DNA from 3 places in the Microbacterium sp. Bi98 genome. Region 1 is predicted to be linked to each of the others. Evidence: predicted binding sites of a transcription regulator. Region 1 holds the regulator's gene; each other region holds the start of a gene.

The links. Region 1 encodes LexA, which represses DNA repair genes until DNA is damaged. Its sites were predicted from a motif close to TCGAACANNTGTTCGA; they were not measured.
Region 2: a site for LexA is predicted at 2,578-2,593, ahead of recA (recombinase RecA). Genes of this name have one in related genera too.
Region 3: a site for LexA is predicted at 1,312-1,327, ahead of LQZ85_RS02595 (HNH endonuclease signature motif containing protein). Genes of this name have one in related genera too.

The regions. Positions count from the first base shown of each region.
Region 1 covers NZ_CAKKLK010000001.1:2,545-6,751, reverse strand. Annotated here, with positions in the region: gene LQZ85_RS00035 (prolyl oligopeptidase family serine peptidase) at 1-1,578, opposite strand, end outside; gene lexA (transcriptional repressor LexA) at 1,634-2,320, opposite strand; gene LQZ85_RS00025 (LysM peptidoglycan-binding domain-containing protein) at 2,603-2,965, shown strand; gene LQZ85_RS00020 (histidinol-phosphate transaminase) at 3,057-4,151, shown strand; gene hisB (imidazoleglycerol-phosphate dehydratase HisB) at 4,148-4,207, shown strand, end outside.
Region 2 covers NZ_CAKKLK010000002.1:117,156-121,362, forward strand. Annotated here, with positions in the region: gene miaB (tRNA (N6-isopentenyl adenosine(37)-C2)-methylthiotransferase MiaB) at 1-368, opposite strand, end outside; gene LQZ85_RS04340 (regulatory protein RecX) at 456-1,031, opposite strand; gene recA (recombinase RecA) at 1,338-2,381, opposite strand; gene LQZ85_RS04350 (DUF3046 domain-containing protein) at 2,667-2,891, opposite strand; gene LQZ85_RS04355 (helix-turn-helix transcriptional regulator) at 2,915-3,223, opposite strand; gene LQZ85_RS04360 (CinA family protein) at 3,365-3,847, opposite strand; gene pgsA (CDP-diacylglycerol--glycerol-3-phosphate 3-phosphatidyltransferase) at 3,844-4,207, opposite strand, start outside.
Region 3 covers NZ_CAKKLK010000001.1:527,275-531,481, forward strand. Annotated here, with positions in the region: gene LQZ85_RS02595 (HNH endonuclease signature motif containing protein) at 1-1,247, opposite strand, end outside; gene LQZ85_RS02600 (GNAT family N-acetyltransferase) at 1,641-2,042, opposite strand; gene LQZ85_RS02605 (EamA family transporter) at 2,237-3,100, opposite strand; gene LQZ85_RS02610 (M18 family aminopeptidase) at 3,363-4,207, shown strand, end outside.

The DNA.
Region 1 (4,207 bases):
CACCAGCCCCTCGATGTAGTGCGCCTCGAAGTCGTGGGAGTGCGCGCTCAGCATCTGCAGGTCGACCACTCCGTATCGGCTGATCCCCGCGGCGAACGTCCCTCCCCGCACCAGCGACGAGAGCACTGTCCAACCGCCCGCCGAGCCGCCTCTGATCGCGATGCGGGCGGGATCCGCGAGCCCGGCATCGGCGAGGCCGCGGGCCGCTGCGATCACGTCGTCGACGTCGACCACGCCCCATCCGCCGTCCAGCCGTTCGCGGTACGCACGGCCGTAGCCCGTCGATCCGCCGTAATTGACGTCGAGCACGCCGATGCCGCGGCTCGTCCAGAACGCGACGGCGGCGGACGCCGCGCCGGTCACATGCGCGGTCGGGCCGCCGTGGACGAGCACGATGTAGGGCGGGAGCTCGTCATCCGCGGCCGGAGCGTGGGCCGAGGGATTCGTCGGCGGGTACGCGAAGGCATGGACGGGCCCGTGCGAGCCGTCGACCAGGACCTCGGATGCGGGCGGCATCCACGCAGGATCGGTCGGCGCAGCTCCCGCGACGGCCTCGACGCGACCCGTGTCGACGTCGACGCACCAGACCCCGGGTTCTGTCGTCGAGCTGTTTCCGGAGAGCAGCGCGCGGGAGCCCGCGACATCGTCGACACTCACGTGGCCGTCTGCGGGGAGGGGAATGCGGTGGGCGCTGCCGTCGGGGTCGATGACGACGACCCGGTCGCGACCGTTCGTGCGCACAGCCACGACGCGACCGTCGGCGAGCGGGCGGTACCAGCGATTGCCGAGCACCCAGAGGCCGTATCCCGTGTCGGCGTCGTCGTCGGTGATCTGCTCCGCCGTGCCGACCGCCTGGGCTCCGCTGACACGCTGTCGGTGCAGAGCCCAGCGGCCCGAGGGATCGTCGGAGTACACGATCTCGTCGTCAGCCGTCCACTCGGGCTGCAGCGCGGCGCGAGTGGACAGCTCTGTGCGCGCGGTGCCGTCCGAGATCACCAACGACGCTCGCTGCCACGGCATCCGATCGCCGGACCACTCGACCCACGCGGCACGAGAACCGTCGGGAGACAGTGCCGGATGAGCGTAGAACGACTCGCCTTCGACGAGGGTCTTCAGCAGCGCAGGCCGGTCGGATGCCGACCCGTCGGTCGGGATCTCGACGATGGCGCGTCGGTGAGGGGAGACGGACAGATCCTCCCGCACGGCGAACAGGCGGCCGCTCTGCAGACGCAGACCGCCGTGCGCCGGGCCCGGGGGTGTCAGAGGAACGGGGACACCGCCGCGGGGCATGCGGTGCACGCGCTGATCCTTGGCATCGACGAAGTACAGCGTGCCGTCGGCATCCGCGGTCCACGCCCCGCCGCCGTACTCGTGCACGCGAGACCGAGCACTCCATGGCGCGGGAAGGATCTCGGCACCCGTCGAACTTCGCACGGTCAGGCGACCGCCCTCGGCAGGGATCGACTCACCCCACCAGATCTCGTCAGCCACGAAGGCGCTGCCATCGATCCGCGGAGACGACGCGGCGATCCGGTCGGGGGTGAACGGAGAGGTCCAGGTACCGAACGGCGACGACATGGTTCGAGCCTATGGTGCGTCGACGCCCGCCGTCACCGGCAGGGTGGGAGGGGAGTCAGACCGCGCGCAGCACGGCGACGATCTTGCCGAGGATGACGGACTCGTCGCCGAGGATCGGCTCGAATGCGGAGTTGCGAGGCAGCAGCCAGGTGTGGCCGTCGCGTCGACGGAGAACCTTCACCGTCGCCTCGCCGTCGAGCATGGCGGCGACGATCTCGCCGTTCTCGGCGCTGCTCTGCGACCGCACCACGACCCAGTCGCCGTCGCAGATCGCCGCATCGATCATCGATTCGCCGGACACCTTGAGCATGAACAGGTCGCCCTTGCCGACGAGCTGCCGGGGGAGCGGGAAGATCTCCTCGACCTGCTGGTCGGCGGTGATCGGGACACCTGCGGCGATGCGGCCGACGAGCGGCACGAGCGCCGCATCGCCCACGGGGGTCGCCACATCGGCGGGATTCTCTCCGCTGGTGCCGGGGAGGTCGATGAGCACTTCCATGGCACGGGTCTTGCCGGGGTCGCGTCGCAGATATCCGCTCAGCTCGAGCTGGCCGAGCTGGTGGGTCACGCTGGACAGCGACTTGAGGCCCACGGCGTCGCCGATCTCTCTCATGCTCGGCGGGTACCCGTGACGGCTGATCGACGTCTGGATGACCTCGAGGATCGCCATCTGCTTGGGACTCAGGCTCTTGCGGCGACGGGTGCGCGGGACGTCGGCGTCGGGGGCGGAGATGTCGCTCATGGTGCTCCTCAGGTGTGCGATTCCGGCGTCTCAGTTCGAATGTCGGAGGCCCGTGGTGGGGTGTTGACATCGAAACCGTATCCGAGAATCGCGCCGAAGTGGAAGATCTGTTCGAGCGTGTCGGCCGATTCCCGGACTTCTGTTTCGAAGAACGCTTGACAGATGTTCGAATTCGAAGATAACTTCGGAACGTAGCTTCGCATTCACGGCTCCCGGCCGAGGCGCGAATGCGAACGCTACGCCAACTTCACCGCCCACGCGGTAGATGCAGAGGAGCACGACATGAGCACCATCACCTTCAGCAGTGCAGCAGTCCTTCCGGCTCGTCCGGCGACGCGGCTCAAGCTGACGGCGCGCGGTCGACGTGTCGTTCTCGCTGTCGCGGCCGTGCCGCTCGCAGCCGGGATCGCATTCGCCGCACTCAGCGGCGGCAGTGCGATGGCCTCAGGCGAACAGACCGCCACGGCATCGTTCGCGACGGTGACGGTGATGCCCGGCGACACGCTGTGGTCGATCGCCGAGAGCGTGGCCCCCGGCGCGGATCCGCGCGACGTGATCGGCGACATCACGCGTCTGAACCTGCTGCGCGGCGGCGAGCTGCAGATCGGCCAGGAGCTGGCGATTCCGGCGCAGTATTCGGAATGAACCCGTGAGGGCCGTTCGATCGAGCGGTGCGGCGCGGATGCGCGTTCACACTCCGTCACCACGGGCGTCTGTGTAGCGAAGGCGGCCTACCATGGGAAGGGTGACTGCATCACTCGCCGACCTCCCTCTTCGCGACGACCTCCGAGGGCTCACGCCCTATGGAGCGCCGCAAGCGCCTCTTCCGATCGCACTCAACGTCAACGAGAACACGCATCCGGTTCCCGACGCGGTCGCCAGTGACATCCTGGACGACATCGCGGTCGCGCTCCGCGATGTCAACCGCTACCCGGATCGCGAGTTCACCACGCTCCGGGAAGGGTTCGCGGAGTACCTCGGTCATGGTCTCGAACCGGCTCAGATCTGGGCGGGCAACGGGTCGAACGAGGTCCTTCAGCACATTCTGCAGGCGTTCGGCGGGCCGGGCCGCACGGCGTTCAGCTTCGCCCCGACCTACTCGATGTATCCGCTGATCTCGAAGGGCACCGGAGCGCGCTGGGTCGCCGGCACCAGGCAGCCCGACTACACGATCACCCCCGAAGAGGCGGCATCGCAGGTGCGAGATGTCGATCCTGACGTCATCCTGCTGTGCTCTCCGAACAATCCGACAGGCACGCCGCTGGGCCTCGACGTCGTCGAAGCCGTGTACGAGGCGTCGAACGGAATCGTCGTCGTCGACGAGGCGTACCAGGAGTTCGCGCCGCACGACGCGGCATCGGCTCTGACCCTTCTCGAGGGACGACCGCGGCTCGCCGTCTCCCGCACGATGAGCAAGGCCTTCGCCTTCGCGGGTGCCCGCGTGGGGTACCTCGCCGCGGATCCTGCCTTCATCGACGCTCTGCGGCTCGTGCGCCTGCCGTACCACCTCAGCGCTCTCACGCAGGCCGCAGCCGTCGCCGCTCTGCGCAACTCCGACGTGATGCTCGGCATGGTCGAGGAGATCGTCGAGCAGCGGGATCGCATCTCCGCGACGCTCGAGGCGCTGGGGTACACCCCGCATGAGTCCTGGTCGAACTTCGTCCTGTTCGGGGGTGTCGCAGAGCCCCAGAAGGTCTGGCAGCAGCTCTACGAGCAGGGTGTTCTCATCCGCGACGTCGGGATACCCGGGCACCTCCGCGTCACCGCGGGCACCGAGGCGGAGACCACGGCATTCCTCGATGCCCTCGCCTCGATAGGATCGGCTTCATGAGCAGCCCCGCCCAGACCCCGCGCACCGCCACGCGTGTGCGCAGCACGTCGGAGTCC
Region 2 (4,207 bases), on a different contig from region 1:
ACCACATCGACCCATGGGGCCTTGTCGAGAACGGCTTGCTTGTCCATCTGGGCGAGACAGCCCCCGACGGCGATCTGCATGCCGTCCTTGCGGCGCTTCACCGAAGCGAGCTGACCGAGGGTCCCGTAGAGCTTGCCCGCGGCATTGTCGCGAACTGCGCACGTGTTGATGATCACGACATCGGCCTCGGCGCCGTCCGTGGCTCGGACGTATCCCGCACTTTCGAGCGAGCCCGAGAGACGTTCGGAATCGTGGACGTTCATCTGGCAGCCGAAGGTGCGGACCTCGTACGAACGCTGGCGCCCGTCACGGTCGAGTGCGGCTGACGACGACGCGATGATCGTCGGTTCACTGCGCGGGATAGTCATGATCTCCCCATTGTACGAGCGGTTCCCCCCTCGCTGCCGCTGCCGCTGACCGGCCGGCGCCGGGCGAGGTGCGCGCCCTCCCCGGTGTCAGTCCGAATCGACGAATCGGACCCGCGACGACGAGCCGGAAGATTCCTCGGCGAGGGCCGTCTTCGCAGCCGTCATCGCGATGGAACCGTTGTACCCGCGACGTGATAGCTGACCGACGAGGCGTCTCAGAGCAGTATCCGGGTCGAGGCGGGACATCGATCGTGCTTTCGAGCGAGCGTACTCGAGTGCGCGCTCCGCGTCGTCGTCGGGAACATCGCCCAATGCCGCGTCGATCACATCGCGGGGAATCCCCCGCTGCGAGAGCACCCGCGAAAGAGCGACCCGCCCCTGTCCTTTTCGCTCGATTCCCGACATCACGAGCTGATCGGCGAGAACCGCGTCATCGAGGTAGCCGCGGCGACAGAAGTCGTCGATCACGTCGTCGATCGACCCGGAGTCGAGCCGGACGCCGTTCTCTTCGTAGCCCCTGAGCACCATCCGCGCCTCGGACAACGAGAGCGATCGAGCCCTCAGCTTGCGCACGAGAAGCTCCTCGGCGTCGACGCGCAGCTTCGACGGATCGACGCCGCTCTCATCTGCTGAGTCGTCGTCGTGTGGTTGCAGTGCACGCAATCGGGGTGCAGACCGAGCCGCAGCGCCTCGAGCAGGATGCCGTTCGCTGGGCCCACGAGAGTCGACGAGTGGAGCTGGAGCCGAGTCGCCGGTGGATGCGACTCCCACCGCCGTCGATTCCACGAGGCCTGCGTCTTCCGCGGCGCGGCGGGTACCTGCATCGGACCCGACAGAGCTTCGATCGACCGGCTTCATCCGCGCGGAATCACGGCCGAACAGAGGGATGATGGGGGCGAGCTCCTGAGGCTCGCCCCCGCCATCACTCATGGTTCGCTCCGGTTGCGCCACAACCGCGAACCATCACGATCATGCCGGGCGGCGCTCGGCGAGCTCGTCAGCATGTGCCTCGGTGGCTCCTCCGATGCCGAGCTTCTGCTTGATCTGGGTCTCGATCGCCAGCGCGATGTCGGGGTTCTTGAGCAGGAACGTTCGCGCGTTCTCCTTGCCCTGTCCCAGCTGGTCACCGTCATAGGTGTACCAGGACCCGGACTTCTTGACGATGCCGTGCTCCACACCGAAGTCGATCAGGCTGCCCTCACGGGAGATGCCGACGCCGTAGAGGATGTCGAACTCAGCCTGCTTGAACGGCGGAGCCATCTTGTTCTTCACGACCTTGACCCTCGTACGGTTTCCGACTGCGTCGGTGCCGTCCTTCAGAGTCTCGATTCGGCGGATGTCCATTCGGACGGACGCGTAGAACTTCAGCGCCTTTCCACCCGCGGTGGTCTCCGGCGAGCCGAAGAAGACACCGATCTTCTCTCGCAGCTGGTTGATGAAGATCATCGTGGTGTTCGTCTGGTTGAGCCCACCGGTGAGCTTTCGCAGCGCCTGAGACATCAGACGAGCCTGCAGACCCACGTGGGAGTCACCCATCTCGCCCTCGATCTCGGCTCGAGGCACGAGCGCGGCCACGGAGTCGATGACGATCAGGTCGATCGCCCCGGAGCGGACGAGCATGTCCGCGATCTCGAGCGCCTGCTCACCCGTGTCGGGCTGCGAGACGAGAAGGGCGTCGATGTCGACACCGAGCTTCGCGGCGTAGTCAGGGTCGAGCGCGTGCTCGGCGTCGATGAAGGCAGCGATTCCGCCAGCGCGCTGAGCGTTGGCGATCGCGTGGAGGGTGAGCGTCGTCTTACCCGACGACTCAGGACCGTAGATCTCGACGATTCGTCCACGCGGCAGTCCTCCGACGCCGAGGGCGACATCGAGAGCGATGGAACCGGTCGGAATGACGGCGACAGGCGCACGCTCGTCGCTGCCCAGTCTCATGACCGAGCCCTTTCCGAACTGACGATCGATCTGGGCGAGGGCGGTCTCGAGGGACTTCTCGCGGTCAGCGGGTGATGGCATGACGTGCTCCTTATGCTCGCGTGGTGCCGCCTGTAGGCTGTCGCGGTCCTCCCGGCTGGGCGGAACTCTCCGACAAGGCGTATGGCTCTTCGGCTTGTTCTTCACCGTAGGAGGAGCCTCCGACATTGCGTCGTCAGCACCGCGAAACAGGGAGAGAAACGTCTCTGAACCACTTGTGCAGAAGACTACGCCCGTTTCGAACACATATTCGACGACACGCCGTCTCGGCGTGTCGCAAATCGAAACCGCCTCGAACGCGGCCCTCGCCGCGAACGCCTCAGAGGGTCATCGCTTGCGCGGCTCCAGACGACCTGCACCGTGTCGCCGCTCCAGGGGGACATCCGTCTCGGCGCACAGCGCCAGCCAGATCTCGCGCGGTGCGACGCCAGCGTCCAGCGCTTCGTCGGCAGTGCGCCCGGCGAGCTGAGTCAGAACGAGGTCGCTGATCAGAGATGACCCGCGACCGCCGAATTCCGCATCGACTGCGCGGAGGAACTCACTACGTCGCATCAGAGGCTATGAGAGTCCGACGTTCAGTGGAGCGACAGCTCGGGCTCGACAGAAGCCACGAGGTCGTCCGGAACGACATCAGGGAAGACCTGAATGCCTTCGAGGACCGAGATCCGGTCGCCGACCTCTCGCATGATGATCGAGATGGGAACATCCAGAGCGTCAGCCACCGAGGCGAGAATCTCACTCGATGCTTCCTTCTGGCCCCGCTCGACCTCGCTGAGATAGCCCAGCGCCACAGAAGCCTTGCTTGCAACCTGCCGGAGCGTCCGCCCCTTCTGCAGGCGGAAGTCCCTCAGCACATCGCCGATTTCCTGTCGTACAAGAATCATCGGAACCTCCTCCCAGATCGCCTTCTCGAGGTCTCCCTCGAAGAGACCGCCAGTCTAGTCCTACCGACCTTCACAAAATCTACCTTCGCACGCTGTGCTTTCGGTGTGAGCACATAGGACATAACGGAGCGCACCCATCCCCTATTCCCGCAGAACCCGAGCGAGCATATCGATCGCCGCGTCGACCGCCTGCGCCCGCACCTCGGCACGATCACCGGCGAATCGAAACAACTCGGTCACCGAGGAATCCGGCGTCACCACGGCCACATGCACCGTGCCGACCGGCTGACCGTCAGGTGAGTCCGGCCCCGCGATACCCGTGGTCGAGACGCCGACGTCGGCAGGGGCCCCGTCGACGTTCAACGCACCGCGCACCCCCGCCGCCATCTGAAGAGCGACGTCGGGGTGGACAGGACCGTGCGCGTCGAGCAGCGCGTCGTCGACGCCCAGCAGCGTGTGCTTCACCGGAGTGGCGTACGCGACGATCGCTCCACGGAGCGAGGCAGACGCCCCCGGCACGGAGACGAACTCGGCCGCGAGAGCACCGCCCGTCAACGACTCCGCGACACCGAGCGTCCAGCCACGCTCGACCAGCGCGGCGAGCACGGCCGACGCAGATGTCACGAGGGCTGCCGCGCGCCTCGTACCTGCGCGACGATGTAGTCGATTCCGCTCGCCACGGTGAGGATCAGCACGAGCACCATCAGGATGGCGGTCACGAGCAGCCACGGCTCCAGCCCGATCACGACGTGCAACGGAAGCAGCGCCCAGGACAGGGCCACCGCCTGCACTGCCGTCTTGATCTTGCCCATCCAGGCCGCAGCCACGACGTGCTCCTTCGCCACCATGAGACGGTGGATCGTGATGCCCCACTCCCGAATGAGGATGATGATCACCAGCCACCAGTTCAGCTCGCCCAGTATCGCGAGACCGATGAAACCCGCGCCGGTGAGCAGCTTGTCGGCGATCGGGTCCCAGAGCTTT
Region 3 (4,207 bases), 520 kb from region 1:
ATGATCGCCCGGCGTTGATGCACGGTGAACACGCGGTCGGTGGTGCTGATCCCGATGATGCGCCCCTCGTCCAGGAGCACCCGTTGGATCGCCCCCGCACATGCGGTCTGCGCCGCGACGGACACAGGCACATGCGCACCGGATCCGGGGATCGTCGCCCACCCGCCATTGCCCGCACCACCACCCGCGCCGGCGATGCCCGCACCGAAGGCAGAACCTTCCGCATGGTGGGCGAGGTCTGTCGCGTCGACGGTGACGACGAGCACCGGGGATGCACCACCGAGCGTGGGCATGTCCTTGTGACGGGCGGCTATCGCGAGAGCGGCGGCGAGAGCATCGTGGCGTTTCTGCGACGCCGTGCGATCATCGAGCACGCTGCGCTCATCCACATTGAACGGATCAACACCCGGGTCAGCACCGGTGTCTGTGTCTGTGTCTGTGTCTGTGTCTGTGTCTGTGTCTGTGTGACCGGTGTCACCGCTGGGGGTGAAGAACACTCCCGGCATGGGCGGGCCGTCACCCTTCGGGTTCAGCATCGCGTCCAGGATCAGCTGCAACTGGGCCGCGGCATCCGGAGTCAGATACCCTCGGATCGCATGCATCCCGTCCGTGAGACGACCGATCGTGATCCCGCGCTTGCGCCGCGCGTCCTCATCCTTCGGCTCCTCCCCGTCCGGGTCGAACATCGAGGCGAGATCCTCCGCAAGAGATTTCAAATCCTGCACCGTCGGCGCCGGACCAGAATCCGCGCCCCCGCCGATCCCGTGCCCGCGGGCGCACCCCGCCAACGCCACATCCGCCGCCAACCGCTGATCCACGCTCAACCGGTCCCACACCCGCTCGATCGGGCCCGTCGCCGCCAGAAACCCCGTGACACCCACCACACCATCCAACAAGGCCACGCGCATCTCCGACCACCGCGCCGGCATCCGCTCCCCCGCCAGACTCACCGGCCGGCGCACCAGATCGACGACCCTGTCGACCCGGGACGCACCCCGCACATCCACGCCCACCATCCGCTGCACCAGCTCGTTCACCCCGCGACACCCTGCCGCATGCGGAAACCCCGCAGGATCCCCGGTCGCCACGGTCTCCACGATCACCGCCTCGGCCCGCCGGAACACGGCCCCCGCCGCCTGCAGCACCGCGACACGCTCCGCATCGCTCAACCCCGCCAGCGCGTCATCACACAGCACCGCATCAAGGTCAGCGACGACCCGACCCAGACGCTCCACGATGCTGTTCATACCCTCGAGTCAACACGGAACCACCGACATCCGACCCCCGAAACCAGTCCGATTTAGACCAGATCAGAGCACGTATTCCAATCTCCCGGAATGCCGCACAACGCAGGCACAAGAGGAGCGGAGAGACCAGTCAACGAGGGCAGAAGAGACAAGAGGAACGAGGAACGAGACCCGAGGAACGAGACACGAGGAACGAGGAACGAGACACGAGGAACGAGACACGAGGAACGAGGAACGAGAAACGAGGAACGAGGAACAAGGAACGAGGAACGAGACACGAGGAACGAGAAACGAGGAACGAGACACGAGGAACAAGACACGAGGAACGAGGAACAAGGACCCAGACACGAGGAACGAGACCCCGCCACGAAGCACCCGTCACGGGGCACCCGATCAGCGCCGGAGCGGCTCGGCCTTCATGAAGACGTCGACCGCGTCTTCGCTCTCGAGTTCGAAGCCGTGCCTCTCGTACAGCCGTCGCGCCGGACTGCCCTGCAGCACATTGAGGCGGAACGGCCGGTCATCGCCCGCATGACGCGTCTCCAAGGCGTCCGCCAGCACCGCGGAGCCGAGGCCGCGGCCCTGCTGAGCGGGATCGAGGTAGAAGTGCTCGATCCACACCGCGTCGCTCTCGGGCCTCACCGCGATGAGGCCCACGTCCCGTCCGGCAACCACGATCACTCGCGTGTTCTGCGGGACGAACCCATCGAGGAACCGCTGCCGCACACGCACCGGGTCGAAGCGTCCGAGACGCTCCAGATCGGCGCGCATGACGATCGCTCGCAGCTCCGACATCCAGTGCGCATCCGACGGACTGCTCTCTCGAAGACTCCACCCGGCGCACACAGCATCCATACAATCACGCAGGCCACGCACCCGGAGCGACCGCGACCACGACCACGACCACGACCACGACCACGACCACGACCACGACCACAGAACCACGACCACAGAACCACGACCACAGAACCACCGCCGCAGAACCACCGCTACAGCGCGAGCAGCACGATCCCGCCCGCGACGACCGCGGACGCGGCGAGACGCCATCCGGGCCTGCTCTCCTTCAGGGCGAAGACACCGAACAGGCTGACCAGCACGACGCTGACTTCGCGCAGCGGCGCGACCAGTGCGACCGGAGCGATCTGGATGGCCGTGAGCACCAGAATGTACGAGAGCGGCGACAGGATACTGAAAGCCACGATGCGCTTCCACTGCGTGCGGCCGAGCGCGCGAACGGCCGCCCATCGGCCTCGGACGCCGAGCGAGTAGAACGGGATCTCGAGCAGCATCGTCCCCACCATGAAGGCGACGGGCGAGAGGTTCCACGTGCGCACGGCGTTGGCGTCCCAGATCGTGTAGACCGCGATCGCGACGCCGGTGAGCAGACCGAACACGAGCCCGGGATCCAGGCGACGCGACCGGTCGGCGCGTCCTCGGTCGACGAGACCGATCGCGACGACTCCGAGGATGATCGCCGCGACGCCGGCGAGCGCGAGGGCCGACGGACGTTCCCCGAGCACCAGCACGGCGACGATCACAGAGAGGAACGGCCCGGTGCCCCGAGCCGTCGCGTAGACGGTCGAGAGGTTGCCTTCGCGATATCCGCGTTGCAGCACCGCCATGTAGGCGACGTGCAGCACACCGGAGACTCCGACGCCGAGCAGGAACGCCAGCACGTCGTCGGTGCCGAGCCCGCCGGTGAACGGCACGACCCCGATCCAGACGGCGGTTCCTCCCACGGCCCCCCACCAGAGGAACGGCGTCCCTGCGCGGCTCACGCCGTGGGCGATGATGTTCCATGCGGCGTGCGTGACGGCTGCGGCGAGGACGAGAGCGAAGGCGAGAGCGGACACCAGAGACCCTTCCGTTCTTCGCGGGCGCGACGAACAGGGTCCTCCGGGCTTTTGTCCTGTCAGATGACGGCGCTCCTGCGGAGGAGCACCGTGGCGCCGCTCGGACCAGACGGGACGAACCCCGGAACCCTAGGCGCTATCGAGATCGACCGTACCGGCCGATGGTGACGAGAAGGTGAACGACCGCCATCCGACCGTCGCGGAGATCGCGCATCGAGTCGCCGATTACGATCGAAGGACCGCCCCTGCAGGAAGGTCGCTCATGCCCGTCACCCCGGACGCTCTCGCCCACGCCGAGGATCTCGCCGACTTCGTCGCCGCCTCGCCCTCGAGCTATCACGCCGCCGCCGAGGTGGCCAGGCGCCTCGCGGATGCCGGTTTCACGCGGCTCGAAGAGGATCAGGCCTGGGATGTCGCCCCCGGCGGACGCTATGTCGTCGTACGAGACGGTGCCGCGATCGCGTGGACGGTTCCGGGGGACGCCACCGCGACCACGCCCGCTCACATCCTGGGTGCTCACACCGACTCCCCCGGCTTCAAGCTCAAGCCGCAGCCGACGACCGGTTCGAGGGGCTGGCTGCAGGCGGCCGTCGAGGTGTACGGCGGTCCGCTGCTGAGCTCGTGGCTCGACCGCGAGCTGCGTCTCGCCGGACGGCTGGCCCTCGCCGACGGACGCGTGGTGCTCGCCGACACGGGAGCGCTGCTGCGGCTTCCCCAGCTCGCGATCCACCTCGACCGCGAGGCGAACACGGGCCTCGCGCTCGACAAGCAGTTCCAGACGCAGCCGGTCTGGGGCCTCGGCGACCCGACCCAGGAGGACATCCTGGCCGAGCTCGCCGGTTCGGCCGGCGTCTCGGCATCCGACATCCGCGGTTACGACGTCGTGATCGCCGACACAGCGCGCGGCGCGATCTTCGGCAAGGACCGCGCGTTCTTCGCTTCCGGCCGACTCGACGACCTCGCCTCGGTGCACGCCGGCGTCGTCGCGCTCGAGAAGATCGATACGGCCGTCAGCGGACCGATCGCGATCCTCGCGGCGTTCGACCATGAGGAACTGGGCTCCAACTCCCGCTCCGGCGCGGGCGGCCCCCTGCTCGAAGACATCCT